Regions from separate parts of the Arthrobacter sp. AOP29-A2-19 genome, predicted to be linked through region 4. Evidence: predicted binding sites of a transcription regulator. Region 4 holds the regulator's gene; each other region holds the start of a gene.
What was found. The regulator LexA, encoded in region 4, represses DNA repair genes until DNA is damaged. The targets are predictions, from matches to a motif close to TCGAACANNTGTTCGA.
Positions count from the first base shown of each region.

Region 1 (7,707 bases), 1.3 Mb from region 4:
GTGCCCATCGAACGACGCCGGATGGGCGACGCCGCCCTCCAGTCGCCGTCGCTGCTGAGCCGCTTCAGCGGCGCAACGGTGAAGGCCGTGCAACGGAACGCCACCGCGACGACGGGTGGTCCATTCGGTCGGGACGCCCTCCAGGCCGCCGGCCTCAAGCAGGATCCTGCCGAGTTCCTGGTCCTGGTCGGATCGGCCGCCCTTGCCGCCGGCGTCGTGGGGTTGCTCATCGGAGGAGCCGGTCTTGCAGTGCTCTTCGTTGTTCTGACGCCCGCCGGGGCGTGGGCGTTCCTCCAAGTGCGTGCCGACCGGCGTCGGACCAAGTTCGAGGATCAACTGCCGGACATGATCATGACCGTCTCCGGCAGTCTGCGGGCCGGACACTCCGTGATGCGCGCCCTCGACGGGGCGGCGCAGGAATTCGAGTCGCCGATGGCCGAGGAGCTGGGACGCATCGTGAACGAGTCCCGCGTCGGGCGCGACGCGGAGCAAACCATGATGCAGACCGCCGCGCGGATGCAGTCCGAGGACTTCTCCTGGGTGGCTGAGGCCATCCAGATCAACCGCGAGGTCGGCGGCGACCTGGCCGTGGTGCTGGACCAGGTGGGCGAGACCATCCGCGAGCGCTCTCAGATCAAGGGGCAGGTGCGGGCGCTGTCCGCGGAGGGAAAGTTTTCCGCCTACATTCTGGTCGGCCTGCCCTTCGGCATCAGCGGGCTGATGTTCGTGATGAACCCGACGTATATTGGCACACTTTTCAGCCACCCACTGGGCATCGGGATGCTTGTGGTGGGCGGCATCATGATGGCGATCGGCTCCTTCTGGATGAGCCGCATGGTCAAGATCAAGTTCTAGGGGGAAGACCATGGAAATCGCAGTCGTCGGATGGATGTCCATCGCCCTTGTGGTGCTGCCGCTGTCGTTCCTGGTGTGGGGTCTGGTCTCGGTCGACCGCAATCAGCTGGTGCTGGTGCGGCGCAACCTCTCGAGATCCGCCATCGCGCCGGGCGAGGAAATCAGGAGCAGCGGAGACAACGAGTTCGCCGCGTTGGCCAGGCGGCTGACGCCGGGCAGCTACTCGGCCAAAGTGGACCGTCTCTTGGCGACGGCTGGCCGCCCGGCCTCGTGGCCGCTGGACCGTGTGCTCATGATGAAGCCGCTTCTGGCGCTTGCCGGCGCACTGCTGGGGCTCCTGATGTTCTCGTCCAATCCGGGCACGGGGATCTTTGTGCTGGGCGTCGCGATGGCCGCCTTCGGCTATTTCCTGCCGGATCTCCTGGCCTACAACGCCGGCATCAAGCGGCAGCAGGCCATCCAACTGGAGCTGCCGAACACCCTGGACCAGCTGTTGATCTCGGTCGAGGCGGGGCTGGGCCTGGAATCCGCCATGGCGCGTGTGGCCGCCGGGGGCCAAGGTCCCCTGGCCGAGGAGATGGGGCGGACTCTGCAGGAGATGCAGGTCGGCCGCTCCCGCCGCGAGGCCTACGCCGCCATGGCGGACCGCTCCACCGTCGGCGACCTCAAGTCGTTTGTCCGGGCCGTCGTTCAGGCGGACAAGTACGGGATCGGCATCGCGCGGGTGTTGCGGACCCAAGCCGGCCAGATGCGCATCAAGCGGCGCCAGCGGGCCGAGGAGACGGCCATGAAGCTGCCGGTCAAGATCCTGTTCCCCCTGCTGGTCTTCATCTTCCCGACCCTGTTCATCGTGATCTTGGGCCCCGCGGCCATCAACATCATGAAGAGCGGAATCTTCGGCTGACGTTGGTCGGTCACGATACTTCCCTGTGGCGTCGCTGGATTGCGACGTCGGGGGGACCAAGCTGGCGGCCCCGGACCGTGCCCCTAATTGACCGGGGCCGCCTTTCAAGCTCTTCCCGGCCCGTGGTTGGTCGTTTACCGGGTGCGTCACCGCGAGATTGCATCGGCCCGCACGTCGCCTTGACGCACTTGCCCTCCACAAGCCTCTGCGGGCAGCGGCTGTCCACATTCAGCGGATCATCGAGTTCCTAGAACGCATGTTCTAGGAGAATTGGTCCATGGACTGGGAACCAGCGGTGGCGAGGGGATGCGACGACGGCGAACGCTTCGGCGCCGTCCGTTCCCTCGACGCTAACCCTCCGTTGTCCACGGCGGATCTCGCGCACGAATCCATGTTCTCGGCGACGACGGCGGCCGCCCTCGCCTCCCGGTTCGACGATCTTGGCGAGACGGCGTCCGATTTGGCGAGCGGCATGCAGGGCAGCTCTCTGAGTCCGCCCGAGGCCGCCGCGGCACTGCTCGCGGTGGAGCGATTGGCGCGAGCCGCTGAGCGGGCTCAGATCGTGGCAGCCCAGCTCGCGGATCGCGCCAACGTCTCCGGAGTGGGGATGCCCGCGGCCGCCGGCGAGGCGCGTTCCCCGTATCGGGACACGTCCGACTTCATGCGCGCGGTCCTCCACGTCACGCGCGCAACGGCCCGGCGCAGGCTCGACGCCGCGACCGCGTTGCTCCCCGACCGGTCGCTCACCGGGGAACCGACTGCCCCGGCATTTCCCGTCTTGGCAAGAGCGGTAGCCGACGGATCGGTCGCGGTCGAGACCGCGATGCTTGCCGTGCGGGCACTGCGCAAGGTGACTCCCGCGGCACGGCAACGCTCAGCCGGCGGCCGCCTCGAGCTGGCCGTGATGGAATCCAACCTGGCCGAGACGGCCGCACAGGGGGACCCGGAGTTGGTTCGAGCGTGCGTTGACCGGTGGGAGGCGCACATCGACCAGGACGGCACGGAACCGACGGACGCGGTCAAGCAGGAGATCCAAGGACTCTTCTACAAGGGCCGCAAGTTCGGGCTGCACCAATATCTCTTGAATGCAGACAACGCCCAACACGAAGTCCTCAAGACCGTTGCCGCCACGGAAACAAATCCCCGGGCGCGAAGCGCACATGGCTCACATTCTGGCTTCGATGCCAACGAGTCGGCCCGGCCGGAGGCTGATGCATCCGACGACGGCCAGGAGGGTCCCGAGTCGGCCACCACTGAGGACTTCGACCAGCGATCGCTCCCCCAAAAGTCGCTCGACGGCATCGTCAACGCGGCACGCATTGCCTTGTCAACCAACCGACTTCCCTCCACTGGCGGCCTTCGCCCCCAGGTCATGGTCACCATCGACTACCAAACGCTGCTCGGCCAGATCACCGAGAGCAGCGTGGGCACGGCTGAAGCCACGTACCAAGGCCCCATCAACCCCTCCACCATCAGAAGAATCGCCTGCGACGCCGACATCATCCCGATCGTCTTGGGCAGCGACAACGCCGTCCTCAGTCTGGGGCGCTCGCAACGCCTGTTCAGCGTAGAGCAGCGCAAGGCGCTCATCGCGCGCGATGGCGGATGCACCGGTCCGGGCTGCACAGTGCCTGGGTCCCTCACAGAGGCGCACCACCTGACTCCCTGGTCCCTAGGCGGTCTGACGAACGTCGACTCCGGCCTGCTCGTCTGCGGTTCCCACCACCACCTCATCCACGAGGGAGGCTGGGACGTCGAAATCAACGGCGGCACCGTCTACTGGAGTCCACCCGCACACGTGGACCCGAGGCGCCCGAGGCTCCGCAACACCTACTTCCGGCCGAACATCCAGGCAGCGCTGATCTCGTGACGCCACGCCCGGGACGTGGCGATGGGGAGAGCGGCCGCGGCCACTCTCCCCATCGATTCACGCGGTGCGGCTGATGCCAATCACCCGCGCGTGTGCCCTACTTCAGGTAGCTGGCGCTGACCCAGCCCGTCTTTGCGCCCAGCTTGATCTGGACCCAGGGACCGGACTTCTTTCCGGTCAGTGTCACCGTCTGGCCCTTCTTCACGACCACCACGACCGCGAAGGACGAACCGGCGCCCTTGCGCATGTTGACGTTGGTTGTCGCCTTCTTCGTCGTCGCCTTCACGGGAGTGGCTGCCGCCGGCTTGGCCTTGAGCGCGGATGCCAGGGTCCAGCCCGTCCGCGTCCCCGCCTTGACCTGGTACCACTTCGAGTCGAGCGTGACGACGCCCGTGGAGGTCACCGTCGAGTTCTTCTTCAGCGTCACGAGGACCTTGCCGGTGACGGCGGACTGCCGAAGGTTCAGATTCGTGGTGACAGTGAGCGCCTTGTTCTTGAGCGAGGCGACCGTCTTGGTCGTCGCCTTGGCCGGCGTTGCCTTGAGGGCGGAGGACAGGGTCCATCCGGTCTTGGTGCCGGACTTCACCTGGGCCCACTTGGAATCCACGGTGACGAGCCCGGTGGTGACGACCTTCGAGTTCCGCTTCAGGATCGTCAGGATCTTGCCGGAGACCGCGGTCTGCCTCAGGTTCAGGTTCGTGTTGACCGTGTGGGACTTGTTCTTCAGCGCGGCGACCGTCTTGGTCTTCGGCGCGGTCACCACGGGAGCCTTGACCGGAACGGCCTTCAGGTAGGAGGCGTCAACCCAGCCCGTGACGGTTCCCGACTTGACCTGGTACCACTTGGAGTCGGTCGTGACGAGTCCCGTAGTCGTCACGGCGGAGTTGGCGGGCATCGTCTTCAGGACGGCGCCGGTCTTGGCCGTCTTGCGGAGGTTCAGGTTCACCGTGACGGTGTGGGCCTTGCTCTTCAGGGCGGCCACGGTCTTGGTGGCCGGCGGCGTGACCACAGGGGCGGGGGCCGGCTTCACAACAACGGCCTTGAGGTAGGCCGCCGATGCCCAACCCGTGGTCGTCCCGTGCTTGACCTGGTACCACTTCTTGTCCGTGGTCACGACGCCGGTGGCGGTCACCGAGGAGCCGGAGGTCATCGTCTTGACGATCGCACCGTAGATGGCGCGCGAGCGCAGGTTCAACGCGGCCGTTGTGGTGTACTTCGTGTTCTTCAGCGCCGCGACCGTCGTCGTGGGGACCACGGTGTCGGCCACCGGTGCGAGCGTGACCTTGCCGGGGTTCAAGGCGTATCGGTCGATCCAACCGAAGACCCCGCCGATGGTGACGGGCACGTAGCCGTTGGTGAGGGTTCCCGGCTTGGACGTCAGCGCGGCGCCCCTGGCGACGGTGCTCAGGGTTGCCGACGTCGAGTACGGGGTGGCCTTGAGCGACGTGGCCTTGTTGGAGTAGTAGGTGCAGCTGATCGGAGTCGGGAACGAGTACACCAGATACGCATCGGCCTTGATGCTGACGCCCTTGCCGTTCATAAAGGCGACAGGATCGATGGCCGAGTTGAACAGTGCGCCGGTCCACACTTCGAAGTGCAGGTGGGGAGCGGTGGAAGGCCCGGAGTTGCCGACCTTGCTGATCTGCTGCCCCGCCGTCACCAACTGGCCGACCTTGACGTGGGTGGTTGCGGACCACATGTGGATGTAAGCGGTGTAGATCTTGCGCCCGTTGTCGTTGTGCTCGATCACGATGTAGCCGGACACATTGCTCGTGCCGCTGCGAAGAGTGACGACCCTGCCGTCGGCCGCCGCGTAGATGGGCGAACCCTCGGCCAAGGCCAGGTCCTGCCCCTGGTGAAGGGTGGATCCACCGACCACGGGGATGCAGCGTGGCCCGTACGTCGAGGAGAACCGGTAGCTTTCGGCCTTCAGCGGGTTGACCCACTTGGTGGCCCTTTTGATGGTGCTGTCCGCGACGGCACTCGGGATGGTCACCGCGGGAATCGAGGCGGCGGGTCCCGCGGCGGGCGCGACGACCGCCGCCGCGGCGGGAGGTCCGGCAACAAAGGCACCCAAGACAAGCGCTGCGGCCGCTGCCGCCGAGAGCAGCCCACGGGATTGTTGTACTGGCATGGTGCTGCTCCTTGATTGGTGAGGTGCGAGTGACCTGTAGATCACGGTGTTCATTGTGAGAAGAAAGTTCTACCTGAAGATCAAAGGTGCTGGTGTGGTTTGGAAGTTAGGAGTGTTTGACCCCCACCGACGGATGGGCTTCCGTCAGTGCGGTTCAGTGTTCTTGGTGCGTCAGGGGAAGGTCTCCCCTGGTTTGCCCCGCCTCTGGCTGGGGCGCGGATGCGGCTGCGGCGCCGCGTGCGCTACCCGGCGGGTACCGCCAGTCCGGTGAAGTACCAGCCGTCCTTGTAGGCCAGCTGCACGAGCGTTCCGGGAGCTATGGCTTCGGCCGAGGCGTCGGTTCCGTCACGGTAGGTGAAGAATCGACCAGTATCGATTGACGCCGTCGAAGCCGTGCCGGAGCCGAGGCCCGCTGCGTCCGCCTTCAGGGTCTCGCTGGCGCCCTCGATCACGTAGGGGGCAACGGTCTGATAAAACCTGATGGCCTGGGTGTGGTCCTCGAACCCTGCCTCGTCGGCGAGGGAACTCGTTTCGGTCGCGAGGAAGTCCTCGGGCGTCGAGTTGAGGCCGTCGAGGGCCGCGGCCGCGTCCCCGGCATAGACCGACTCGATCATAAAGGTCGCGTGCTGGTCGAGCGGCCCGAACAAGTCCCGCACAAAGGCAGCGGCCCCCAGTTCTGTCTGGGCGTAGGTGCGGACGTAGTCCGCCCCGTCCTTGAAGCCACCGGCCAGCGTGTCGGCGTCGTTGGCGCGCGGCGCGCTGAAGGCGAGCGGCGAATCCGCGGGCTCCGACGGCGCGGCGCTCTGGGTGGCGGTGGCCGAGGTCGTCGCGGTCCCGGTATTCGAGGGAGTGGCCTGCGACGAGGGCGCGGCCGAGGGACTACTCGAGGTGGCGGGCTCCGTGGGGGCGGCGCTGACGCTGACGTCGGCCGGCTCGCCGGAGGCCGGGGCGCTCGACGAGGCCGCCGCGGGCGTCTCGCTGGCGGCCGGAGCGGGTGTCGCGGCCAGTCCGCACCCGGACAGGACAAGTGTTGTTCCCAAGAGAACGGCCAGTGCCAGAGGACGCCTGTGCGCCTTCCGTGCAACTGCGTCGGCGGTCTCCGCGACGGCATGGTTCATCGACTTCAAAACGGCTTCCCCCCGATTGATTCTTCTCGGAGCGTAGCGCCAAATTTGGCGTTTGGCACGTCGAATGCACTAAGATCCGGCGTGTCGTAGGCGACTCGCCCAAAAAAAGTCGTTTATGGAGTGGCGTAGTTAATCTAGAGCAACCTATGCGAAGCAATGCACCAATCGTGATTGTTGGGCCTTTTGGGGCGCCTGTGACTCACTATGAGTCGATGTCGCCAAGCCGTCCAACGTCGTGCGGCTGGCGCCTCGCCCGCGTCAGTTCCGCCCGGTCCGCCACGGCGCCATCCTCCGGGTAGGCGACCTCCTCCAGCACCAGAGGATGTGGCGCGGAGAGGAAGGATTTGGCGTCCCGCACGCGCTCCCCCAGCCGCCGTTCCATCCAACCGACCGGCTGCCTGCCGTCCGCGACCATCAGGGCCGCACCAATGAGCGCGCGCACCATGTTGTGGCAGAACGCGTCGGCGCGCAGGTGCGCCACAATGATCCCGTCCTCGCCCCGGGAGAAGGCGAACTGCTCCAGGGTGCGGATGGTCGTGGCCCTCTCGCGCGGCTTGCAGAAGCTGAGGAAGTCGTGCCGCCCGGTCATCGATGTGGCTTCGGCGTTCAGTGCGGCGATGTCCAGGGGGCGGGGATGCCAGAGCGTGTCGTTGCGCGTGAGCGGATCCCAGCGCTCCTCACCGTCGGCGATGCGGTACGAATAGCGGCGCCACAGCGCGGAGAACCGGGCGTCGAAGCCCGTCGGCGCCAAGCCCGCCGCGTGCACAACAACGGATCCCCCGATCCTGGAGACCACTCCGCGCACCCGCCGCAGCAG
Region 1 is NZ_CM176894.1:629,395-637,101, reverse strand. Features, by position in the region: gene AC3ZJJ_RS02960 (type II secretion system F family protein) at 1-855, shown strand, start outside; gene AC3ZJJ_RS02955 (type II secretion system F family protein) at 866-1,759, shown strand; gene AC3ZJJ_RS02950 (HNH endonuclease signature motif containing protein) at 2,037-3,629, shown strand; gene AC3ZJJ_RS02945 (SH3 domain-containing protein) at 3,727-5,763, opposite strand; gene AC3ZJJ_RS02940 (hypothetical protein) at 6,006-6,890, opposite strand; gene truA (tRNA pseudouridine(38-40) synthase TruA) at 7,093-7,707, opposite strand, start outside.
Region 1: the regulator LexA is predicted to act here: its motif matches at 2,008-2,023, upstream of AC3ZJJ_RS02950 (HNH endonuclease signature motif containing protein).

Region 2 (7,707 bases), 520 kb from region 4:
CCCAACATTGTCGAGTCGCCCGGCATGCCAGAGCACGGGCGACGCGTCGCTGAAGCCGAAGGCGCCCAGCGCCGAGCCGTCGGCGCCGGCATTCAGCCACACGGAGACCTCACGCGCCCCCAGGCGCGTGCCCTCGGCGAGGCCGGGCCGCAGGCCGGCGGGATCGGGAGCGTGCGGGAAGAGCAGCATCAACCGGCCGCGCGCCGGGTGCCACACCCACGTGCAGCCGTGCGTGGTGAACACCTTTCCGCCGGTCGCCCCGGCAACGGCCTGCTGCCATGCCGCGAACGCGGACTGCGCCCCGGCGATGGTGGCCACGCTCAGCCGTCCAGGCCGCGGCGCGCCAACAGTGGCCCGACGTCGGCGTCGCGGCCGCGAAAGCCGCGGAACGATTCCAGCGGGTCGCGCGTATTGCCGCGCGCCAGGAGTTCGCGGCGGAAGGTGTCTCCGTTGGCGCGGGTCAGGCCGCCGTTCTCCCGGAACCACTCGACCGTGTCCGCGTCCAGGACCTCGCTCCAGATGTAGGAGTAGTAGCCAGCCGCGTAGCCGCCGTCGAAGATGTGCTTGAAGTAGCCGGTGCGGTAGCGCGGAGGAACCAGATCGGGGTCGAATCCCGCGCCGCGCAGCGCTCTCTCCTCAAACGCCAGGGGATCGGCGACCCGTTCGCCGGGCGACAGCGAGTGCCACGCCAGGTCCAGGACGGCGGCCGCCAGATACTCCGTGGTGGCGAAGCCCTGGCCCCACAGGCTTGCGGCCTCCAGCCGGTCCAGGGTTCCACCGGGCAGCGGCTCGGCGGTGTCCACGTGGAGAGCGTAGCCGTTCACGATCTCCGGCCAGAGCGCCCACATCTCGTTGACCTGGGACGGGTACTCGACGAAGTCCCGCGGGACGGCGGTGCCGGCAAGCGAGGGGTAGCGGGCCGCGGAGAAAAGCCCGTGCAGCGCGTGCCCGAACTCGTGGAAGAGCGTGCGGACCTGGTCCAGACTGAGCAGCGCCGGCTGGCCCGCGGGGGGCTTGGGGATGTTGAGATTGTTGGTGACCACCGGCTTCTCGCCAAATAGCCGCGCGCCCACGCGCATCGAGTTCATCCAGGCGCCGCCGGACTTCGTGGGGCGCGCGTAGTAGTCGCCGAGGAAGAGGCCCAAGGCCGAACCATCCGCATCGGACACCTCCCACACCCGAACGTCCGGGTGGTACGCGGCGAGGTCGTCCCGTTCAGCGAAGCTGATGCCGTACAGCTCGGTGGCCGCGCGGAACACGCCGTCAACGACGCGCCCCAGCTCGAACCAAGGCTTGAGCGCCGCGGCGTCGACCGAGTACACCTCCCGGCTGACGCGGGCGGAGTAGTACGCCCAGTCCCAGGGACGGACGGGGCCGCCCGCCTCCGCGGCGAGCACGGCCGCCTCCTTGTCCGCATTGGCCGTGGCGGCCGCCACCAGGGCGGCCAGGCGCTCACGGACCGCGTCCAGGGAGGGCGCCGTCTGGGCGGCGACGGAGAGCTCGGCGTGGTTGGCGTAGCCGAGCAGCCCGGCTCGGTCGGCGCGCAGTGCGGCGGCCTCGGCGGCGAGGTCCAGGGTCCGGTTCGGTCCTTGGATTCCCCGGCCCAGCGAAGCCTCGAAGACGCGCCGTCGGCTTGACTCCAGGCGCAGCGCCTCGAGGACCGGCTGGGCGCTGGGGAGCTGGGGCTTCAGGAGGTAGCCGGCGTTGTGTCCGGCGTCCAGGGCCGCCGCGGCCGCCGCGGCCAGCGCGTCCTCGCCCAGCCCGTCGAGCTCCTCCGCCGACCCGAAGTGCACGGCCGCCTCGTTCATTCCCGCCAGCAGCCGCCTCGAGTACGCCGTCCCGAGCTCGGAGAGCCGCGCGTTGATCCGGCGCAGGCGCTCCTTGTCCGCCTCGCCCAGGCCGGCACCGGCCTGCCGGAAGACGCGCAGCGTTTCCGACGCCAGCCTCGCGTCCTCGCCGTCGAGGCCGGAGACGTCTACGGACGCAAGCCGGGCGTACAGCGCGGAGTCGAGGTGGACGGCGTCGTGGTGCGCGGACAGCACCTCCTCGATCCGTGCGTGGGCGTCGAGGATATCCGGCGTGCCGTGCGCCGCCTTGACGTTCCCGAAGGCCTGTTCCGCGCGCCTCAGCAGCTGTCCGCTCTGTTCCAGCGCCAGGAACGTGTTCTGGAACGACGCCGGCGCGGTGTCGGCGGAGATGTCCGCCAGCTCCGCGAGCTGGGCGGCGGCACCCAGCTCCACCGCCTCCACATAGTGGTCGGGCACCAGCGCCCCGTAGTCGGGCATCTCGTAGGGCAGACGGCTGGCGGACAAGAGGGGATTCGTCATGCGTTTACCTTGTCACAGGCGGGCCCGCCCGGGCAGGATCACGCGCGGCGGCGCGGAAATCGCGGGAACGGATTCCGTAGGTTTAGTCTGGAGGGTCCCCACTACGAGTTCCGCGCATCCGCGGCACACTGCCCGGCGCCGCCGGGGGAAAGCGACGTCGAGTGCCCAAGATTGGAGTCCTGGCCCTCCAGGGAGACTTCCGCGAACACGTGGCCGCGCTGGCGGCCGGAGGCGCCTCCGCGGTGCCCGTCAGGCGGCCGGAGGAGTTGGAGGGGCTCGCCGGGCTGGTCCTGCCCGGCGGGGAGTCCACGGCCATCGACAAGCTCGCCCGGGCGTTCGGAGTCGCCGAGCCGCTGAAGCGCAAGATCGCCGAAGGGCTGCCCGTGTACGGTTCGTGCGCCGGCATGATCCTTCTGGCGAACGAACTGGCCGATCCGGCCACCGACCGCGACGGCAACCCGCAGCAGACCTTCGGCGGGATCGACATGGTGGTGCGGCGCAACGCGTTCGGCCGCCAGGTCGACTCGTTCGAGACGGACCTTGACTTCGCCGAGCTGGACCGGCTCCCGGGGGTGCCGTCCGGGGAATCGGCGGACCCGGTCCACGCCGTCTTCATCCGCGCGCCGTGGGTCGAACGCGTCGGTCCGGACGTCGAGGTCCTGGCCTCCGTCAACGTTCCGCCGGGCCACGGGGCGCCGTCGACCGACGGGGTCGCTAGAATTGTCGCAGTTCGTTCGGGGATGCTGCTGGCCACCTCCTTCCATCCGGAAGTGACGGGGGAGCGCCGCATCCACAAACTATTCATCCAGATGATCAGGGGAGAAGCGTAAGCATGTCGGGCCACTCCAAATGGGCAACCACCAAACACAAGAAGGCCGTCATCGACGGCCGGCGCGCCAAGGCGTTCGCCAAGCTGATCAAGAACATCGAGGTGGCGGCCCGCGCCGGCGGCGCCGACATGTCCGGCAACCCGGCGCTTGAGGTCGCGGTCGCGAAGGCCAAGAAGACGTCCGTGCCCAACGACAACATCGACCGCGCCGTCAAGCGCGGCGCGGGCCTGACCGGCGAGTCGATCGACTACCAGGAGATCATCTACGAGGCGCGGGGGCCGCAGGGTTCCGCGCTCCTCATCGAGTGCCTCACCGACAACAAGAACCGGGCGGCCTCCGAAGTGCGCGTGGCCGTCACCCGCAACGGAGGCACGATCGCGGACCCCGGCTCCGTCAGCTACCTCTTCGCACGCAAGGGCGTCGTCGGCCTCCCCAAGAAGGAGCTGACCGAGGACGACGTGCTGATGGCCGTGCTGGACGCCGGCGCCGAAGAGGTCAAGGAGTCGGGCGAGTCCTTCGAGGTCCACGTCGAACCGCACGACCTCCGCGCCGTCGTCTCCGCGCTGGACGAGGCCGGCATCGAGTACGAATCGGACGAGGTCGAGTTCGTTCCCTCTATGCAGGTTGAGCTGGACGCCGACGCCGCGCGCAAGTTCCTGAGGCTCGCCGAGGCGCTCGAGGAGCTGGACGACGTCCAGAACGTGTACTCGAACGCCGACATCGGCCCCGAGGTCATGGCCGAGCTCGAGGACGACTAGGCCGTCGTGGCGCTCCGCGTCGTCGGCGTCGATCCCGGACTCACCCGCTGCGGCCTGGCCGTGGTGGACATCGAACCGAACCGGCGCGCCACGCTGGTGGACGTGACGGTGGTCGGCACATCGCCGGAGAGCCACCTCGACATGCGGCTACTGGCCATCGCGGAGGCCATCGACGACTGGCTGGACCGGTTCAAGCCGGACGTTATGGCCGTCGAGCGGGTCTTCAGCCAGCTCAACGTCAGCAGCGTGATGGGAACGGCCCAGGCCTCCGGCATCGTCATCGTCTCCGCGGCGCGCCGGGGCATTCCCGTGGCGATGCACACGCCGACCGAGGTCAAGGCGGCCGTGACCGGAAGCGGCCAGGCGGACAAGGCCGCCGTTGGCAAGATGGTGGCGAAGATCCTGCGCCTGGACGCGCCGCCGAGGCCCGCGGACGCGGCCGACGCCGCCGCGCTGGCCATCACCCACGGGTGGCGCGGGGCGGCCCCGGGAATGCAGGCCTCGCACTCGGTCGCCGGGGGCTCCAGCGGCCTGACGCCGGCACAGCGCGCCTGGGCCGCCGCGGAGGCGAATTCCCGCCGCGGCTCCGGCCCGCGTCGCTAGGCCGAAACCGCGCCCCGCCCGGGTAGTCTGTTCGTAGATATGTTCGGATACGCCAGTCGGCGCGCTCCGGACGCCGTACGACGCCGGAGGTTGGCAAGAGCATGATCAGTTCCCTGAGCGGCGTGGTCCGCCACGTTGGACCCAACAGCGCCGTCGTCGAGGTCTCCGGCTTCGGGATGCTGGTCCAGGCCACACCGCAGACGCTCTCGACGCTGCACATCGGCCGCGACGCCGTGGTCCACACGTCCATGGTGGTGCGCGAGGAGTCGATGACGCTGTTCGGCTTCGCCGACGCGGGCGAGCGGGAGGTCTTCGAGACACTCCTTTCCGTCGCCGGCATCGGCCCCCGCTTGGCCTTGGCCATCCTGGCCGTCCACAGCCCCGAGGACGTCCGGGTCGCCGCGTCGTCCGGGGACGCCAAGGCGTTCACCCGCGTTCCGGGCGTGGGCCCCAAGGGTGCCCAGCGGATCGTGCTCGAGCTCGCCGGAAAGCTCGTCCCGACGGGGGAGGCGGGGGGCCAGGCGGCCCCCGCGTCCTCCGGGCCCGCCTGGAAGGGGCAGGTCCTTGAGGCGCTCACCGGCCTGGGTTGGTCGGAGAAGGACGCCGTGAAGGCGGTCGACGCCTCCGCCGAGGCCATGCCGGACGTTGTCGCCGGCGGCAACGTGGGCGACATCCTGCGCGCCGTGCTGCGGGACCTGGGCCGCGGCGCGGCGCGGACCGGAAGGTAGGAGCCCGCATGGCCGAGAACGCACCGCTGACGGCGGCGGGCAGCGAGCCGGAGGAGCGCGCCATCGAGGCGGCGCTGCGCCCCAAGAACCTGCACGACTTCGTGGGCCAGCACCGCGTCCGCAAACAGCTCTCGCTTGTGCTGGAGGCCGCGCGCATCCGTGAACGGACGGCGGACCACGTCCTGCTGTCCGGGCCCCCCGGACTGGGCAAGACCACGCTGGCCATGATCATTGCCGCGGAGATGAACGCCCCGCTGCGGATCAGTTCGGGCCCCGCGATCCAGCACGCCGGCGACCTGGCCGCCATCCTCTCCTCGCTGACGGAGGGCGAGGTGCTGTTCCTCGACGAGATCCACCGCATGAGCCGGCCCGCCGAGGAGATGCTCTACATGGCCATGGAGGACTTCCGCGTGGACATCGTGGTCGGCAAGGGCGCGGGCGCCACGGCCATCCCGCTGGAGCTCCCGCCCTTCACGCTGGTGGGCGCGACGACCCGCGCCGGCCTGCTCCCGGGACCGCTGCGGGACCGGTTCGGCTTCACGGGACACCTGGAGTTCTACTCCACCGAGGAGCTCGAGCTGGTACTGCGCCGCTCCGCCATGCTGATGGACCTGCGCGTGAACTCGGCTGCCTTCTCGGAGATCGCCTCCCGGTCGCGCGGGACGCCACGCATCTCCAACCGCCTCCTGCGCCGAGTCCGCGACTGGGCGCTGGTCCACTCGATCGAGCACATCGACGCGCGGGCGGCCTCGGCGGCGCTGGACATGTACGAGGTGGACGAGCGGGGGCTGGACCGCCTGGACCGCTCGGTGTTGCATGCGCTGTGCACAAAGTTCGGCGGCGGCCCGGTCGGCCTGTCCACGCTGGCCATCGCCGTCGGCGAGGAGACGGAGACCGTGGAGACGGTGGCCGAGCCGTACCTGGTGCGGGAGGGACTGCTGGGCCGGACGCCGCGCGGACGCATCGCGATGCCCGCGGCGTGGGAGCACCTCGGCCTGGCGATGCCGCCGGACGCCTTTCTGGCGGGGCAGCCGACGGTGGTGTTCGGCGACGCGGTCGGCCCCGGCGGCACGGACTCCTGACCGGCCGTCCCGCGCCCGCCGCAGTGGATGGCACCGCGGACGGCCGTTGCGGCGGTCACAAAAGGTTCAGGATGCGGCTATACAATGGGGTCTTGCCCCCAGGCGACGCGCTCCATGCGCCGGTTGCCCACATCCAGCGAGAACAGAAACAGGTAGCCACTTTTGACCACCACGGTACTGGCCCAAAGCACGCAACCCGCCGCCTCGGGTTTTGACCCGATGACGCTGATCCTCCTGGCGGCGTTCGCGTTCCTCATCTTCATGATGTTCCGCGGCCGCAAGAAGGCCAAGAAGCAGCAGGAGGAGCTGCAGTCCGGCCTCCAGCCGGGAGCCGAGGTCATGACCCAGTTCGGCCTCTACGGAACCGTCGTGTCCATCGACACCGACGAGAACAAGATCGTCCTGGAGATTTCCCCGGGCAACACCGCCACCGTCCACTCGCAGGCCGTCGCGCGTGTTGTTCCCCTGGCCGGGGCCCCGGTGGACGAGGCTCCCGCCGCCGATCCGGCGCCCGTCGTCGACGCGGCACCGCAGGCGGACTCCACGAGCGCCGCGCCGAACGCGTTGCACGAAGAGACGCCCGAAGAGACCCTGCGCCGCCTCGACGGGGACGCCAAGAACAAGGAATAGCCGGCCCGGCGCCCGCCGCCACGCGGCGGGCGCGGTCGTGCCCTGCGATGCCCCGACGGGTGTCTTGAGAAGAAAGTCCCGCGATGTCATCAAATGGCCCAATCAGGCACGCCCGCCGCGCCCTGCTGTGGCTCGGAGCGCTCCTGGTTGTCTGCAGCGCAGTCCTCGTCACCGGGGTCGCCACCGGCAACTCCACGTTCTCACCCAAGCTCGCGCTCGACCTGGAGGGCGGCACCCAGATGATCCTGGCGCCCAAGGTCCAGGGCGGCGCGGCGGCCACGCAGGACCAGTTGGACCAGGCGGTGGAGATCATCCGCCAGCGCGTCGACGGTTCCGGCGTGTCCGAGGCCGAGATCACCACCCAGTCCGGACGCAACGTGGTGGTGTCCATGCCGGGCACCCCGGACGCGAAGACGCGGGAACTGATCCAGGCCTCCGCAAACATGGAGTTCCGCCCGGTCATCGTCGCCGGGCCCTTCGCCGCGACCCCCGAGGCCGACCGCACGCCGAAGGCCGACCTGCCGAAGCCGACCGCCGAGCCGGAGAACGCCTCGGACACGAATTGGATCGACGCCAAGCTGATGCAGCAGTTCGAGGCGTACGACTGCGCGACCGAACTCGCCGACCGCTCGGAGACCACCAGCGACCCCGAAAAGCCTATGATCGCGTGTGATCCCGGCACGGGTTCCAAGTACATCCTCGGCCCGGTCGAAATCCCCGGCACGGACATCGCCGACGCGGGCTTCGGC
Region 2 is NZ_CM176894.1:1,413,440-1,421,146, reverse strand. Features, by position in the region: gene AC3ZJJ_RS06490 (GNAT family N-acetyltransferase) at 1-318, opposite strand, end outside; gene AC3ZJJ_RS06485 (M3 family metallopeptidase) at 321-2,327, opposite strand; gene pdxT (pyridoxal 5'-phosphate synthase glutaminase subunit PdxT) at 2,456-3,157, shown strand; gene AC3ZJJ_RS06475 (YebC/PmpR family DNA-binding transcriptional regulator) at 3,160-3,915, shown strand; gene ruvC (crossover junction endodeoxyribonuclease RuvC) at 3,922-4,518, shown strand; gene ruvA (Holliday junction branch migration protein RuvA) at 4,620-5,246, shown strand; gene ruvB (Holliday junction branch migration DNA helicase RuvB) at 5,255-6,328, shown strand; gene yajC (preprotein translocase subunit YajC) at 6,491-6,958, shown strand; gene secD (protein translocase subunit SecD) at 7,042-7,707, shown strand, end outside.
Region 2: the regulator LexA is predicted to act here: its motif matches at 4,550-4,565, upstream of ruvA (Holliday junction branch migration protein RuvA).

Region 3 (7,707 bases), 1.3 Mb from region 4:
CTCCTGGCCGAGGCGCAGGACACCGGCCGCCTGCGCTTCACCACGGACTTCGCAGAGGCGGCCTCGGCCGTCGTGCACTTTGTATGCGTGGGGACTCCGCAGCGCAAGGGCGAGTTCGCCGCGGACCTCGGATACGTGGAGGCGGCGTTCGGCGAGCTGGCCTGCCTGCTGAAGCCGGGCGACGTAGTCGTCGGCAAGTCCACTGTCCCCGTGGGGACCGCCGCACGCATGGCCGCGCTGCTGCGCGTCCGGGAGCCGGACGCCGTGCTGGCGTGGAATCCGGAGTTCCTGCGTGAGGGCCACGCCGTCCAGGACACCCTGATGCCGGACAGGTTTGTGTACGGGGTCCCGGACGGTCCCCTCGGCCGGGACGCCGTGGCGGCGCTGGACGAGGTCTATGCGGCCGCGCTTGCCGCGGGCACGCCACGCCTCGTGATGAACCTGGAGACCGCGGAACTGGTGAAGGCCGCCGCGAATTCGTTCCTGGCCACCAAGATCTCCTTCATCAACGCGATGGCGGAAGTCTGCGACGCCGCGGGCGGGGACGTCACGCTGCTGGCCGACGCCATCGGGCTGGACGAGAGGATCGGGCGCAAGTTCCTGAACGCCGGGCTGGGCTTCGGCGGCGGATGCCTGCCGAAGGACATCCGCGCGTTTATGGCGCGCGCCGGCGAGTTGGGGGCGGACCAGGCCCTGACGTTCCTGAAGGAGGTCGACTCCATCAACATGCGCCGGCGCACCCGCGTCGTCGAGATGGCACGCGAGCTGTGCGGGGGGTCGGTGATCGGGCGCAGGATCGCCGTCTTGGGGGCGGCGTTCAAGCCCGAGAGCGACGACGTCAGGGACTCCCCCGCGCTCAACGTCGCCGCGCAGCTCCAGTTGCAGGGCGCCACGGTGACCGTGACGGATCCGGAAGCGCTGGGGAACGCCGCGCGGCGTTTCCCGGAGCTGGGGTTCGAGGCGGATCTGGAGAGCGCGGTGCGCAACGCCCACGCCGTCCTGCTGCTGACGGAGTGGCGCCAGTACCGCGAGCTGGATCCTGTGTGGCTGGCCCAGCGGGTTGATCTGCCACTGATCCTCGACGCGAGGAACGTGCTGGATCCCGAGCGGTGGCGGGACGCGGGATGGACGTACCTCGCGCCGGGGCGGTCCCAGGTCCGTGCCGTGACACGCGTGGGCTGACCGCGGCACCCCGCCTGGCCCGCCGCCCCCGCCCGCCGTCCGTCGCCCGGGCTGCGGCAGGGGCGGGGTTGGGTTGGGTGCCATGGCCGGCCATCGCCCGGGCGGGGGCGGGGGCGGGGGCGGGGTTGGGCTGGGCTGGGTGCCGCGGCCCTCTGATATCCGGCTCCTATCCGGCCGAGACTTCCGGCAAGGGTGCCACCCTGCGGGTGCCGCCGCCCGCGACGTTCGTCTCCGTGTTGTTGGTGACAACGCGCAGCATGTTCTTCAGCTTTCCCCAATCGGCCTTCATTCGGGCGACCGCCGTGGCATTGGACTTGGGCTCCGCATAGATGGCCACGCCGCCTGAACGGTCCAGTACGTGCGCCCCGTAGTTCTGCAGCGCGCGGGCCAGCGCCTTGCCCTCGGGGCTGAGACCCAGCGAGTCGATCTTGACCGAGCCGGGCAGGGCGAACATCGTGCCCATGGGGATCGCACCGGCATACGTGCTGGCCGAGTTGCCGTCCTCGTCGTGCGCAGGCCACACCCCCGTCCCGCCGTTGACGCTCTTGAGCTGGTCGTTGTCGATGGCCATGGCGATGCTGTGTGGGATATTGAGGCTTGCCACTTCGTGGGCGCGGATGAGTCCGTGGAGCTGGCTGACGCCAGCCGCCCTCGTGCCTGCCTTGGTGCCCGTGCCCGTGATGTCGGTAGTCACCAGGTAGCCGGCCGACATGGTCGTGGTGGACGTCCGCTTGAGACCCCACAGTTCATAGGCGGTCTTGCCGTCGGGCTGGACGATCGTCATGTGCCCGTCCGTGCCCGTGGTCGTGGTCGCGCCGGAGGGCACACGCATGGATTGTCGCCAGTTCGCGTTGATGGAGACGGTCACGGTCGGATCACTGGCAGTGGCGCGGTAGACCGGGATCGACCAACTGTCGCGGTTGATGTTTGCGGAATGCTTCTGAAGGGCGACATTCCGCCGATCGGTGGCGGAACCGAAGATCGCGCCCGATCCGACGGAGGTGTTGGAGAATGCGCTGGAGCGGAACGGGTGGTTGAAGGCGATTCGCTTGGCGCTGACGGTGACGGCCGCCGGCACGGATGTGCCGACCTTCGTCGGGGCAGCGGCCGCCGAACCTCCCAGGCCCAAGACAAGCAGGGTTGCGGCGGCGGCCGCGGTGATGGTCGTCGTTTTGGTATTCACTTTTTGTGGCGTCCTTAGTAGTGATGACAAAGTCATCCCCCGGCACCCGGCAGCCCGCCCGGTAGGTCAGTCCGGTCGAGTGCGGCCCCCAGATGCCGAGACAAAGGTAACCGAAGTGGACGGCTTCACCTAGCCGAAGGAACAGCAAAACGGGTGTTGCTTTTGTGACGAGTGTGCTGCATGGGCACGTGGCGTCGATCCGGCTTAGGGTCGGCGCTTGAGTGCGACGCTTCAGGGCGGGGCTGGAGGTGGAGGTCGACGGGTCGGTCGGTTCGGGAACCACGCCTTCGGATGCGTTTCAAGAGAACGGCAACCGGATTGGAGTCACGTCCACGCTCGCGCGTCTTGTCCTCCACATGCCTCGCAAGCTGTCGTTCGTCCACCATCCCGGTTCCGGCCGCTTACTCGAACACACGTTCGATAAGACTGGGGGTATGGACTCCCCGACGCCAGACCACACGACCCAGGGACCGGACTTCCGGTCCCTGCGGGCGCTGGTCCGCGCCGGGATCGACGAGCTCCTCGCCCGCCCCGACAACCGGGACGAGCTCGCCGCGCTGCTCCCGACGATCGAGGACCTGCACCACGAGGTCCAGCGCGCCCAGCTCGTCGCGGCCCAGGCCGCGGACCGGGCGGGCATCGCCCTGATCGGCGCCCCCGGCGCCGGGCCGCGGCGCCCGGAGTACCGGTCCACGGCCGACTACCTCGCCCGGACCCTGCGGATCGGACGGGCCGAGGCCCGCACCCGGCTCGAGGTCGCCACCGCGGTCCTGCCCGCCCGGTCCCTGACCGGGGAGCCCGTCGCGCCCCGCCACCGCGCGGCGGCCGCGGCCCTCGACGCCGGAACCCTGTCGCTGGGCACGGCCGCGCTGCTGGTCCGGGCGCTGGACCGGGTCCGCCCGGCCGCCCGGCAGCTGCCCGGCGGGGGCCACCGCGAACTCGAGGCCATGGAAGCGAACCTCGTCGCCACCGCCGGGCAGGCCGGACCGGAGACCGTGCGCAAGGTCGCCGAGGTCTGGGAGCTGCGCCTGGACCAGGACGGGCGCGAGCCCTCCGAGGAGACCAAAACCCAGCTCCAGGGGCTCTTCGACTGCGGGCGCCGGTTCGGGCTGCGCGCGTTCCGGCTGTTCATGGACGACGCCCAGGCCGAGCGGCTCCTCGCCGCCGTCTCCCCGGCCGCGAACCCCCGCACCGGCCCCCGCCCCGACCCCGCCGCACCCGGCGCCGCCTGCCCCGGAACCGGGCGAGACCTCAACGCGATGACCCTTGACGGGGAGGCGGTCCCGGCCCCCATGGACCCGCGGACGAGGGCGCAGAAGCTCCTCGACGGGCTCGTCGGCGCGCTCGGCGTCGCCCTGTCCACGAACCGGCTGCCCCGCAACGGCGGGAACCGCCCCCAGGTCATGGTCACCATCGACCACCAGACCCTCCTGGACCAGCTCGCCCCCACCGCGGCCGGGCCCTCCGGGGCCGGGCCGACCGGAGCGCGGCGTTCCGAGGCCGTGCACGGCGGGACCATCCACCCGCGGCACGTCCGCCGGATCGCGTGCGACGCGGACCTGATCCCGGTCGTCCTCGGCGGGGACGGGCAGGTGCTCGACGCCGGCCGCGCCGAGCGGCTGTTCACCGAGGACCAGCGCCGGATCCTCTACGCCCGGGACCGCGGCTGCACCGCGCCCGGGTGCGCGGCCCCGGCCGACGGGTGCGAGGCCCACCACGTGTGGTGGTGGTCCCGCGGCGGGCCGACCGACATCGACAACGGGGCGCTCGCTTGCGCGTTCCACCACCACCTCGCGCACGCCGGGGACTGGGAGATCGAGGTGATCCGCGGGGTCCCGTACTGGATCCCGCCGGCCCACGCGGACCCGTCACGGCGCCCGCTGCGCAACACCTACTTCCACCCCGAACCCAGCCACGCCCCCTGCTAACCGGACGCGCCCCGGCACGCCCCTGACCCAGGGCCCGGGACCGCACACGGGCGGGGCGCCGATCCAAACGAACCGGCGCCCCGCCGCCCACTACCTCTTGCTTGCCTACCTGTCGCCCCAACAAGTGCGCCTGCGCTGTCGGACGTTAGGTCGGCGGACCCACGCGAACAACCTCGATGGCGCCGACCGATGCCTCGTCGATCGTGGACCCGAAAGCGAGGTTCAGTTCGCCATCTTCAACAACAACGTCACGGCTCTCGACACGCGCCGCCGCAGTTCCTGCCACCGCTCCGATGTCGAGCCCCGAGACGGCAGCTTTGCCACTCTCGATGTCGACGCTGAACACGCGCTTCCCCGCGCCGCCCGGAGCCCAGGCGAGACTTCCGTGCCAGATTTCCGCAAAGTGAAGCCGAACCCTGTAGGTTCCGGCCGGTACGGGGATCGCGTAGGCGAACGACGCCCCGCTGCGCTCGTCCAGATACAGGGCGTCTGCGTCGGTTCCCGCAATAGCGGTAACTGCGGGGTTCGTGAAGGACTTCCCTCCGGTGCCGAACGTGTCCGCCTGCCATTGAGTCCCCGCGACGACCACCGCGGGACCGCCGGCGTTGATACGGATCGCCTCAGCGTCCGGCTCCTCCGGCTCCGGGTCCGGGTCCGGGACAACCACCGGATCGTCGAGGTTCTCGCCCGTGACGGTGATCCAGTTGACCTTCGTGTTGGTTCCGGTGGGAACCAGCGTCAACCGGCCGTCGGACACGTCCACCGTGACGGCGACGGTCTTGAACGGCTGCGTTGCGCTGGGGACAAACGGCTCCATGGTCGGCTCCCCCTCGACCGAGACCGCGTGTGTGGAGTTGAGGTAGTTGGCGTCCCCGACGGACAATTCCACAGTGTAGGTGCCGTTGGCGAGGGCGCGTTCCCACACCCCGTCGACGACGCCGGCCCTGGTTCCGGCCTGCATGTGCATGGTGGTCTGCAGCAGCGGGTTTCCGGCGGGGTAGGTGATGCCGTTCAGTGCCGAGGCGCGGTAGACCGCGCCTTGGCGGTCCGCCGGGATCCCGCCGACCAGCCATCCGTGGCCGTCGCCATCGAATGCGCCACCGGAGTCGGGGATCCACCCTTCGATGGTCCCGAAGTCGGCCGGCTGGAAGCTGTACTTCGCCACGGGTGCCGTTGCCGGGACCTCGTCCAGGGCCGCGCCCTTGATGGAGACCCAGTTGATCTTCGTGTTGGTGCCCGTGCTGGTCAGCGTCAGCTTCCCGTCGGAGACCGTGACCTGGCGCGACCCCGTCTGGAACGGCGTCGCCCCGGTCGGGACGAAGGACTGGATCACCGGCTGACCCTCGGCCGCGATGCCGTGGACCGAGTCGAGGTAGGCGGAGTCGCCCACCGAGACTCCGACGAGATAGGTGCCGTTGGGCACCGCGTGTTCCCACGTCGCCGAGGCGAGCGCGGCCGTCGGCCCCATGTGGAGGTATCCCTGCAGCAGCGGCTCGTTCAGCGGGTAGTTGATGCCCGCCGTGGCCGCGGCCCGGTGCCTCGCGTAGGCCGTCAGGTTGACGGGCGAACCGCCGGAGAGCCATCCGCTGCCGCGGCCGGCGTCGTAGGGCAACCCGCTGTCCGCGAGCCAGCCCGCCGGCGTCGCGCTGGCCGAGGTCTGGAAGTTGACCTTGACCTGCGCGCCGTCCGTGGGATCGTCGCCCACCGCATCGGGAACCGGCACCACGTCGACGAAGCCGATCTTCGTGTTGGTCCCGCCGACGGCGTCGATGGTCAGGCGGCCGTCGCTCACGGCCACCCGCCCGGTGGCCGACGTCGAGCGCGCAGGGTTCCCGGGAGCCCCGGTGGGGACGAAGCGGCTGATCACCGGCTGGCCCTCGATGTTGATGGAGTGCTCGCCGGGCAGCGCCTGGAACGTTGGTTCGCCGACCCCGACCGTGACGTCGTAGACCCCGTCGGGCAGCGCGAGCTCCCACTTGGCGTAGGTGGAGACCCCGGTGAAGTAGGGGACGTCGGCGGACTGCATGTGCGTCAGCGACAGCTGGCGCACGTCGTAGTCGCCTGCCACCACACGCTCCCGCGCGGCGGTGGACATGTCGGTGGGGTTCCCGATGGCCTGGTTGAGCCAGCCGAAAGCCTGCCCGCCCTGGTCCGCGCCGGCCCGCGGGCCGAAGGCCTGGCCGGAGTCCCGGAGGTAGTTGGGAGCCAGCGCCCCCGCGGCCGTGGTGAAGTCCACCTTGATGGCGCCGGCCGGCTCGCCGTCGCCCGGATCCACGACCTCACCCGCGGGCCGGACGCCGGTCAGCAGGAACAGGTAGTCCTGGTAGTCGCCGTTGCTGGCGTCCTCGAACCCCACGAGGTACGTGTTCGGGATGGGCTGCCCGGCGCGGTCCTTTGCCGGGTAGACGCGCGCCCGGTGTGGCACGCCGCCGGTGTTCAGCCGGTCCTCCGTGAAGCCGAGCCGCTGGAAGGCGTTCGAGTAGTAGTAAAGGCCGAACGCCTCGTCGCCCGGGTCGAATGCGGCCGACGACCCCGCTCCGGTCGGGGGCAGCAGCGACTGGTAGCCGTCGATGTGGATGGAACCGACCTGGTGGCGTTGCGCGGTGGCGCCGTCTCCCGTGTACCAGCCGTAGGGAAGGTTCTCCCGCGGGGCGTACTGCGCCAGCGGCACCATGCCGACCGGTGCGTTGGAGGCGCGGACGAACAGCGGCTCCAGCACCTCCTCGCCCCTCGCACCGGGGTCCGTCCCGCCCGCCAGGACGTTGAAGCCCACGTCGACGCCGTAGCCGAGGACATCGACGACGCTCTGCAGCACGGGCTCGTTGTCTCCCTCGATGCCGTTCATCGTCAGCCCGAACAGGTCCACAGCGATGGATCCTGACCCGGTAGCCAGGACCAGCGACGCCTGCCGCTTGCCCACCGTGTTGCCCGGAGCGAACGCCACCGCGACGGCCGCCGTAGCGCCCGGCTCCAGCACGGCCCCGTTGCCGGAGACCACCCGGAAGTCCGAGGCGTTGGCGCCGGACAGCGTGGCGTCGAGCACCACGGCGCTGGGTCCGGCATTGGTGACGTCCACGGTCTTGCCGGCGCTTGTGGTCTGCTTGACCGCCGAGAAGACCAGCTCGTCGGCGGAGGACTCCAGCGGTGCGGCCTGCTGGCCTTCGGGCACCTTGAGCAGCCACATCTTCTGGTCGCTCCCGGAACGGTCGTACTGGTTGACGTAGAGGTTGCCGGTCCGCGGGTCCTCGACCACCTCGAGGGGGTCGTTGAAGCCGCTGACCCCGTTGATCATCGAATTGTCCACACCGGTGATCCCCACGGAGGTCTGCTGGCCCAGCACGTCCCCTGTCTCCGGATCCACCTCCAGGAAGAGCAGGTCGTTGTTGTTGGAGAAGCGCGTGACGATCAGCCGGC
Region 3 is NZ_CM176894.1:663,977-671,683, reverse strand. Features, by position in the region: gene AC3ZJJ_RS03060 (UDP-glucose dehydrogenase family protein) at 1-1,182, shown strand, start outside; gene AC3ZJJ_RS03055 (hypothetical protein) at 1,349-2,365, opposite strand; gene AC3ZJJ_RS03050 (HNH endonuclease signature motif containing protein) at 2,800-4,293, shown strand; gene AC3ZJJ_RS03045 (malectin domain-containing carbohydrate-binding protein) at 4,439-7,707, opposite strand, start outside.
Region 3: the regulator LexA is predicted to act here: its motif matches at 2,771-2,786, upstream of AC3ZJJ_RS03050 (HNH endonuclease signature motif containing protein).

Region 4 (7,707 bases):
GTCGCGTCGGCGCGGCGGGCGGCGGCATCGGTTCCCGTGGCCCCGGCGAGACCAAGATCGAGCTGGACCGGCGGCGCATCCGCACGCGCATGGCCAAGCTGCGCCGCGAGATCACCGCCATGAAGCCGGCGCGGGAAACCAAGCGGGCCAACAGGAAGCGCAACACCGTTCCGTCCGTGGCCATTGCGGGCTACACCAACGCCGGCAAGTCGTCGTTGCTGAACCGGCTGACCGACGCGGGCGTCCTGGTGGAAAACGCGCTGTTCGCCACCCTGGACCCCACCGTCCGCAAGACGGAGACCGCCGATGGGCTGGGCTACACGCTGGCCGACACCGTCGGGTTCGTCCGCTCGCTGCCGACGCAACTCATCGAGGCGTTCCGCTCCACGCTGGAGGAGGTCGCCGACTCGGACCTCATCCTGCACGTGGTCGACGCGTCGCACCCGGACCCGGAAGGCCAGATCCACGCCGTCCGGCAGGTCTTCACCGAGGTGGATGCGCAGAACGTCCCCGAGATCATCGTCCTCAACAAGGCCGACATCGCCGACCCCTTTATTGTGGAGCGAATCCGCCAGCGCGAGCCCCGCCACGTCGTCGTTTCGGCACGAACCGGGGACGGCATACCGGAACTGCTGCGCATGATCAGCGAGTCGATCCCTCGGCCGGACGTGCGTCTGGAGCTCCTTGTGCCCTACGAGCGCGGCGACGTCGTCAACCGCCTCCACGGCTCGGACGCGGAAATCCTGGAAACCGAGCACGTGGAGCACGGAACAAGGATGGTCGTCAAGGTCCGCGAGGGCCTGGCGGCCGAACTGGAGCAGTTCGCCGTCCATGGCTGAGGTCGACGACGTTCTTGGACTTCTCGATGCTGCCGTCGAGGGAATGGGCGGACAGAACCGACCCGGACAGCACCAAATGGCGCAGAAGGTGTGCGAATCCCTCGAATCCGGCAAGCACCTTCTGGTGCAGGCCGGGACGGGCACCGGCAAGTCGCTCGCCTACCTGGTTCCCGCGATCGCCCACGCCCTCGAGTCGGACAAGCCCGTCGTCGTCTCGACCGCGACCCTTGCGCTCCAGGCCCAGATCGTAGGCAGGGACGTGCCGCGGCTGCTGAAGCAGCTGGGGCCACACCTTCCTCGGCCGGTCGACGTCGCGCTCGCCAAGGGGCGCGGCAACTACGTCTGCAAGTACAAGCTGGGTGGCGGGTATCCCGACGAGGACGAGGGCGCGCTCTTCTCCCTCGGCGACGACGGCGCGGCGAGGCCGCTGACGGCCGGGGCCGGCCCCGGCAGCGCGTTGGGCCAGGAGGTCGTCCGCCTGCGCGAATGGGCCGAGGACACGGAGTCCGGCGACCGGGACGACCTGGTCCCGGGTGTGAGCGACCGCGCCTGGCGGCAGGTCTCGGTCACGGCCATGGATTGCCTGGGGGCACAGAAGTGCCCCATGGCGGAGGAGTGCTTCAGCGAACTGGCGCGCAAAAAGGCGGCGGACGCCGACATCGTCATCACCAACCACGCCATGCTCGCGGTCGCCGCCTTCGAGGGTCTGGCCGTGCTTCCCGAATTCGATACCGTCATCATCGACGAGGCCCACGAACTCCAGGACCGTGTAACGAGTTCGGTGACGCGCCCACTGTCCGTCGCCCTCGTTAGTGCCGCCGCCTCCGCCGCCCGGAAGCACTGCGCCGTCAGCGTGGAGGCCCTCAACCAGGCTGGCAGGGCGCTCCAGCGCAGCCTCGAGGGAGTCCCCACCGGGCTGATGCCCTCCGGGCTCAACGCGGAGCAGGCCGCCTCCGTGGCGCAAGTCAGGGAGGCCGCTCGCGTGGCCCTCTCCGACTCGAAGCCCGCGCCCAACGAGACGGTCGACGGGGGTCGGCAGATGGCCCGCTCGCAGCTGGTCTACCTCGTCGAGCAATGCGACCGCTTCGAGTCCGCCCAGGACTCGCGGGAGGTCCTGTGGGCGTCCCGCCCCGGTGCCTTCACGCCCGGCCAAGGGTTCGTTCAGCCGGACGAATCGACACCGGCAACGCTCAACGTCGCGCCGCTGTCCGTGGCGGGACGCCTGCGGGAGGGGCTTTTCGAGGGTCGTACCGTGGTCCTGACATCGGCAACGCTGGCCATCGGGGCGGCCTTCGAACCCGTGGCCGGCTCGCTGGGCCTCCTGGGCGACGGTGCGCCGACGTGGACGGGGGTCGACGTGGGGAGCCCGTTCGACTATCCGCGCCAGGGAATGCTGTACGTCGCCAAACACCTGCCCAAGCCCTCCCGCAACGTCTCGCCCGAGGCGCTCGCGGAACTGGGCGACCTGATCCGCGCGGCCGGAGGCGGAACGCTTGCCCTCTTCTCGTCCCGTCGGGCGGCGGAGGAGGCCGCCGAGGCCCTGCGACCGGTCCTCGAGCAGGAGATCCTCTGCCAGGGAGAGTCGGGGATGGCCTCCCTGGTCAAGCGGTTCGGCGAAGAACGGGACACGTGCCTGTTCGGCACCATGACCCTTTGGCAGGGCGTCGATGTCCCGGGGCCCGCCTGCCGCCTGGTCGTGATCGACCGCATTCCCTTCCCGCGCCCGGACGATCCCTTGTCCACGGCCCGGAGCCGGGACGTGGCGCGTCACGGGGGGAACGGATTTATGGCGGTCTCCGCGAGCCACGCGGCGGTCCGGCTGGCCCAGGGTGCGGGAAGGCTCATCCGGTCGACGGCGGACAAGGGAGTGGTGGCCGTGCTCGATTCCCGGCTGGCCACCGAGCGCTATGGGAGTTTCCTGCGCGCGTCGCTGCCGCCGATGTGGGCCACGACAGACAAGAAGACGGTGCTGGGCGCCCTGGAGCGGCTAGCCGGCTCCTAGGCAAGCGCCCAACGGGTCCCCGCCGCCGGTACGCCGGCGGGCAGGGCCCGCTCCCCGGGCTAGAGGGAACGCATCACCGAGACGACCTTGCCCATGATCGTGGCGTGGTCGCCGAGTATCGGTTCGTACTGGCGGTTCTGGGGGAGGAGCCACGTGTGCCCGTCCCGCTGGCGGAACGTCTTGACCGTCGCCTCGTCGTCCAGCAGGGCGGCCACGATGTCGCCGTTCTGGGCGTTCTGCTGGCGGCGCACAACGACCCAGTCTCCGTCGCAGATGGCAGCCTCCACCATCGAGTCGCCGCTGACCTTGAGCATAAACAGTTCCCCGTGGCCGACGAGCTGGCGCGGCAGCGGCATTACGTCCTCGATGGTCTGGTCGGCCAGGATGGGCCCGCCCGCGGCGATGCGCCCCACCAGCGGCACCATGGCGGTGTCCGCGGACGTGCTCAGCTCGGAAACGGGCATGCCGTTGATCGCGGTCAGGTCGGCCTCGCCCGAGGCCGACTCCGTTTTGGCCCCTTCGCTGAGCGTCAGCGGCATCAGGATCTCCATGGCCCTCGGCCGGCGAGGATCCCTGCGTATGTAGCCGAGCTTCTCGAGCTGCGCCAACTGGTGCGTGACACTGGAAAGGCTGGCCAGGCCCACCGTGTCGCCAATCTCGCGCATGGACGGGGGATACCCGTGCGAGGCCACGGCGCGCTGGATGGTTTCGAGGATTTTCTTCTGCCGGATGGTGAGGCTCTTCGGCGCCTTTTTCGGCGCCGGATTCTCCGCTGTGCTCATGCTGTACCCCATCCTCGTTGTCCCGTCGCTGCGGGAGAGTTGCGCATTCTGTCGGTGGCCGGTGGTGTAGTCGATCCCACTGGCGGCTTATCTCAACGCTAGTGGAACGGGTACCTCTTTCAAAGGTTTGTTCGAACGTGTCTCGACATTCATCGTCTAGGCATGCTAAAACTGGAGAAGTAAAATTCGAAGATGCGTTCGAATGAAAGTTTCGAAGCCAAGAACTTCGAACACGGACGGATTCGAACCCCCGCATGCTGGGGGCCGAAGCAATCAGAAAGGCACGTCATGGTTCAGATCGCGCTCCCCGCAACTGTTCGCCCCGCGGCACGCCCCCATAGCGCCGGCTCCGCCGCACGGTCCGCGGTGGCCGTCCCCCATCTCCGCATCGTCGGCGCGGACGCCGAGCCCTCGTCGGGGCACACCACCGACGTTCCACGGCGTGTGCACCTGACGCGCCGCGGCCGTTTCCTGCTGATCGGGCTTCCGGTCATGCTGGGGGCCACGGCCCTCCTGGTGTTGCTTGGCGTCTTCACCGCGCCCGCCATGGCAGCCGGAGCCGGTGCGGCATCGCCCGTCGACGCCGCGGCGGTGACCGTCGTGGAGGGCGAGACGCTCTGGGCGCTGGCAGCCGAATTCGCGCCGCACCGCGACCCGCGAGAGATCATCGCGGAGATCGTCGAACTGAACAACCTTTCCGGCCCAACGCTGGTTCCCGGTCAGGAACTGTTCGTCCCGTCCGGTCGGTAGGGCCGCGCCAGGAGCGCGCCGCGCCGGCGAATGTTACCCGTGGACCGACGCGATTGGGGCGCCGATCGGTGCCGCACTAGAATTGTCCGGTGAGTGATCAGCTTAAGCGCCTGGCCAGACTGCCGCTTCGGGACAACCTCAGGGGACTCGAGCCGTACGGTGCCCCGCAGCTTGACGTGCCGATCCTGCTCAACGTCAATGAGAACACCCATCCCGTGCCCCCCGAGGTCAGTGCCGCGATCGCGGCCGATGTCGCGGCCTGCGCCCCGGGGCTCAACCGGTACCCCGACCGCGAGTTCACCGAACTGCGGCAGCGCCTTGCCGACTATCTCGGGCACGGGCTGACGGCCGACCACGTTTGGGCCGCCAACGGATCCAACGAAGTGCTGCAACACATTCTCCAGGCGTTCGGCGGCCCAGGCCGCATCGCCATGGGCTTTCCTCCCACCTATTCGATGTACCCGCTGCTGGCCAGCGGGACCGACACCGCTTACGTCCGGGGTGTCCGTTCCGAGGACTTCGGCCTCTCGGCGGAGTCGGCCGCGGAACAGGTTGCCGCCAGCGGAGCGAACATCGTTTTCCTCTGCTCGCCGAACAATCCCACCGGGACCGCCCTGGGACTCGACGTGGTGGAGGCGGTCTACGAGGCCGGCGAGGCGAGCCAGGCCATCGTGATCGTCGACGAGGCGTACGCCGAGTTCGCCATGATCGGCACCCGCTCCGCACTGAACCTCCTGCCCGGACGCGACAGGCTGATCGTCTCCCGCACCATGAGCAAGGCCTTCGCGCTTGCGGGCGCACGGCTCGGCTACATGGCCGCCGTGCCGGAGATCGCCGACGCGCTGCGGCTCGTCAGGCTTCCATACCACCTCTCCGCCGTTACCCAGGCGACCGCCAACGCCGCGCTGAAGCACGTCGACGTGCTGCTGGCCACCGTAGAGGACATCAAGATGCAGCGCGACAGGATCGTCGACGAACTCAAGCGGCTGGGACTCTCGCCCGCCGCGAGCGACTCCAACTTCGTGTTCTTCGGTGGGATGGAGCACCCCGGCCGGATCTGGCAGGGGCTCCTGGACGCCGGCGTCCTGGTCAGGGATGTCGGGATCCCCGGCCACCTGCGTGTGACGGCGGGCACGGAGGCCGAAACCACCGCCTTCCTGAACCGGCTCGAGGAGCTGCTCGAGCCGGAACCGTCGGGGGCCCGCGGGTAGACTTGCCCTAGGTGGCGCCTGCCCTCCGGCGCGCCGCCCACCACCTTCCAGGCCTAAGGATCATCTATGTCTGCAGAATCGCCCAACGGCCGACGGGCCCGCATGGAGCGCAAGACCAGCGAGTCGTCGGTCCTCGTGGAGCTCAACCTCGACGGGACCGGCGTCGCGAACATCAGCACCTCGGTGCCGTTCTACGACCACATGCTGACCGCGCTGTCCAAGCACTCCCTGATCGACCTGACCGTCGAGGCCACGGGGGACACGCACATCGACGTCCACCACACGGTGGAGGACGTTGCCATCACCATCGGAGAGGCGTTGCGCACGGCGCTGGGCAACAAGGCGGGAATCCGCCGCTTCGGCGAGGCGACGGTGCCGCTGGACGAGGCGCTGGCGCACGCGGTGGTCGACATCTCCGGGCGCCCCTACCTGGTGCACTCGGGGGAGCCCGCCGGGCAGGAATACCACCTCATCGGCGGGCACTTCACCGGGTCCCTCACGCGCCACGTTTTCGAGTCGCTGACGCTCCACGCCCAGATCTGCCTCCACATGAGGGTGCTGGGCGGTAGGGATCCGCACCACATCGTGGAGGCCCAGTTCAAGGCGCTGGCCCGCGCGCTGCGGACCGCGGTCGAGCCCGACGCGCGCATCGGCAACGCCATCCCCTCCACGAAGGGCGCACTGTAGATGGCTGCGCCCAAGGTCACGGTCCTGGACTACGGTTCGGGGAACGTGCGATCGGCCGTTCGCGCGCTGGAACGGGTGGGGGCGTCGGTCACCCTGAGCGCCCGGCCCGAGGACGTCCTGGAGGCGGACGGCCTCCTGGTACCCGGCGTCGGCGCCTTTGCCGCGGTGATGAAGGCACTCGGCGACGTCGGCGCGGCGCGCTACATCGGACGCCGCATCGCTGGAAACCGTCCCGTGATGGGGATCTGCGTGGGACACCAGGTCTTCTTCGAGGAGGGTGTCGAGCACGGCGTCCGCACCAAGGGGCTGGGCGAGTGGCCCGGAACGGTTGAACTCCTTCCCGCGCCGATCGTCCCGCACATGGGCTGGAACACGGTCAAGGCCCCAGCCGGCACGCGCCTGTTCGCCGGCATTGAGGACGAGCGCTTCTATTTCGTGCACTCCTATGCCGTCCAGACGTGGGACTTCGAGGTCCTCCAGCCCGCCATGACGCCGCCGAAGGTCACGTGGTCGGAGCACGGCGCGCGCTTTATCGCCGGCGTGGAGAACGGCCCGCTGTCCGCGGTGCAGTTCCACCCGGAGAAGTCCGGCGACGCGGGGGCGCAACTCCTGGAGAACTGGCTCGGGACCCTCTGATGTGGAGCATCCTGCTGATGGCTCTGGCCGGCATCCTCGCGGGCGGGGCCATCTCGCTGCGGCAGCAGCGCGCACACGTCTCGTGGACCATCACCTGCTGGGTCCTCGCGGGCCTTTCACTCCTCGCGGCCTACGTCCTGACCTTCGCCGACTAGCGCGGCCCCGCCGCCTTGGCGGCGGGACCACCGCGCACCACATACACCCAACGAACCGAAAGTGCCGAACATGACCAACCACGACGTCCCCGTTCTCGAGCTCCTTCCCGCCGTCGACGTCGCCGACGGGCAGGCCGTGCGCCTTGTCCAGGGCGAGGCCGGCAGCGAGACGGGCTATGGCGATCCACTCGAGGCCGCCATGGCGTGGCAGAACGACGGCGCGGAGTGGGTCCACCTCGTGGACCTGGACGCCGCCTTCGGCCGGGGCAACAACACGGAGGTGCTGCGCAGGGTCGCCGACGAGCTCTCGATCAAGGTGGAGCTTTCTGGCGGCATCCGCGACGACGAGTCCCTGGACCGCGCACTCGAGTTCGGCGCGGCGCGCGTCAACCTCGGCACCGCCGCGTTGGAGAATCCGGAGTGGACAGCACGGGCCATCGAGCGCCACGGAGACAAGATCGCCGTCGGGCTCGACGTGCGCGGAACGACGCTCGCTGCCCGCGGCTGGACCAAGGAGGGCGGCGACCTTTGGGAGGTTCTCGCCCGCCTTGAGGATGCCGGCTGCGCCCGCTACGTCGTCACGGACGTCACCAAGGACGGCACGCTGCGCGGGCCGAACGTCGAGCTTTTGCGTCAGATGTGCGA
Region 4 is NZ_CM176894.1:1,935,385-1,943,091, reverse strand. Features, by position in the region: gene hflX (GTPase HflX) at 1-839, shown strand, start outside; gene AC3ZJJ_RS09000 (ATP-dependent DNA helicase) at 832-2,841, shown strand; gene lexA (transcriptional repressor LexA) at 2,901-3,623, opposite strand; gene AC3ZJJ_RS08990 (LysM peptidoglycan-binding domain-containing protein) at 3,912-4,373, shown strand; gene AC3ZJJ_RS08985 (histidinol-phosphate transaminase) at 4,463-5,584, shown strand; gene hisB (imidazoleglycerol-phosphate dehydratase HisB) at 5,651-6,271, shown strand; gene hisH (imidazole glycerol phosphate synthase subunit HisH) at 6,272-6,907, shown strand; gene AC3ZJJ_RS08970 (hypothetical protein) at 6,907-7,062, shown strand; gene priA (bifunctional 1-(5-phosphoribosyl)-5-((5-phosphoribosylamino)methylideneamino)imidazole-4-carboxamide isomerase/phosphoribosylanthranilate isomerase PriA) at 7,133-7,707, shown strand, end outside.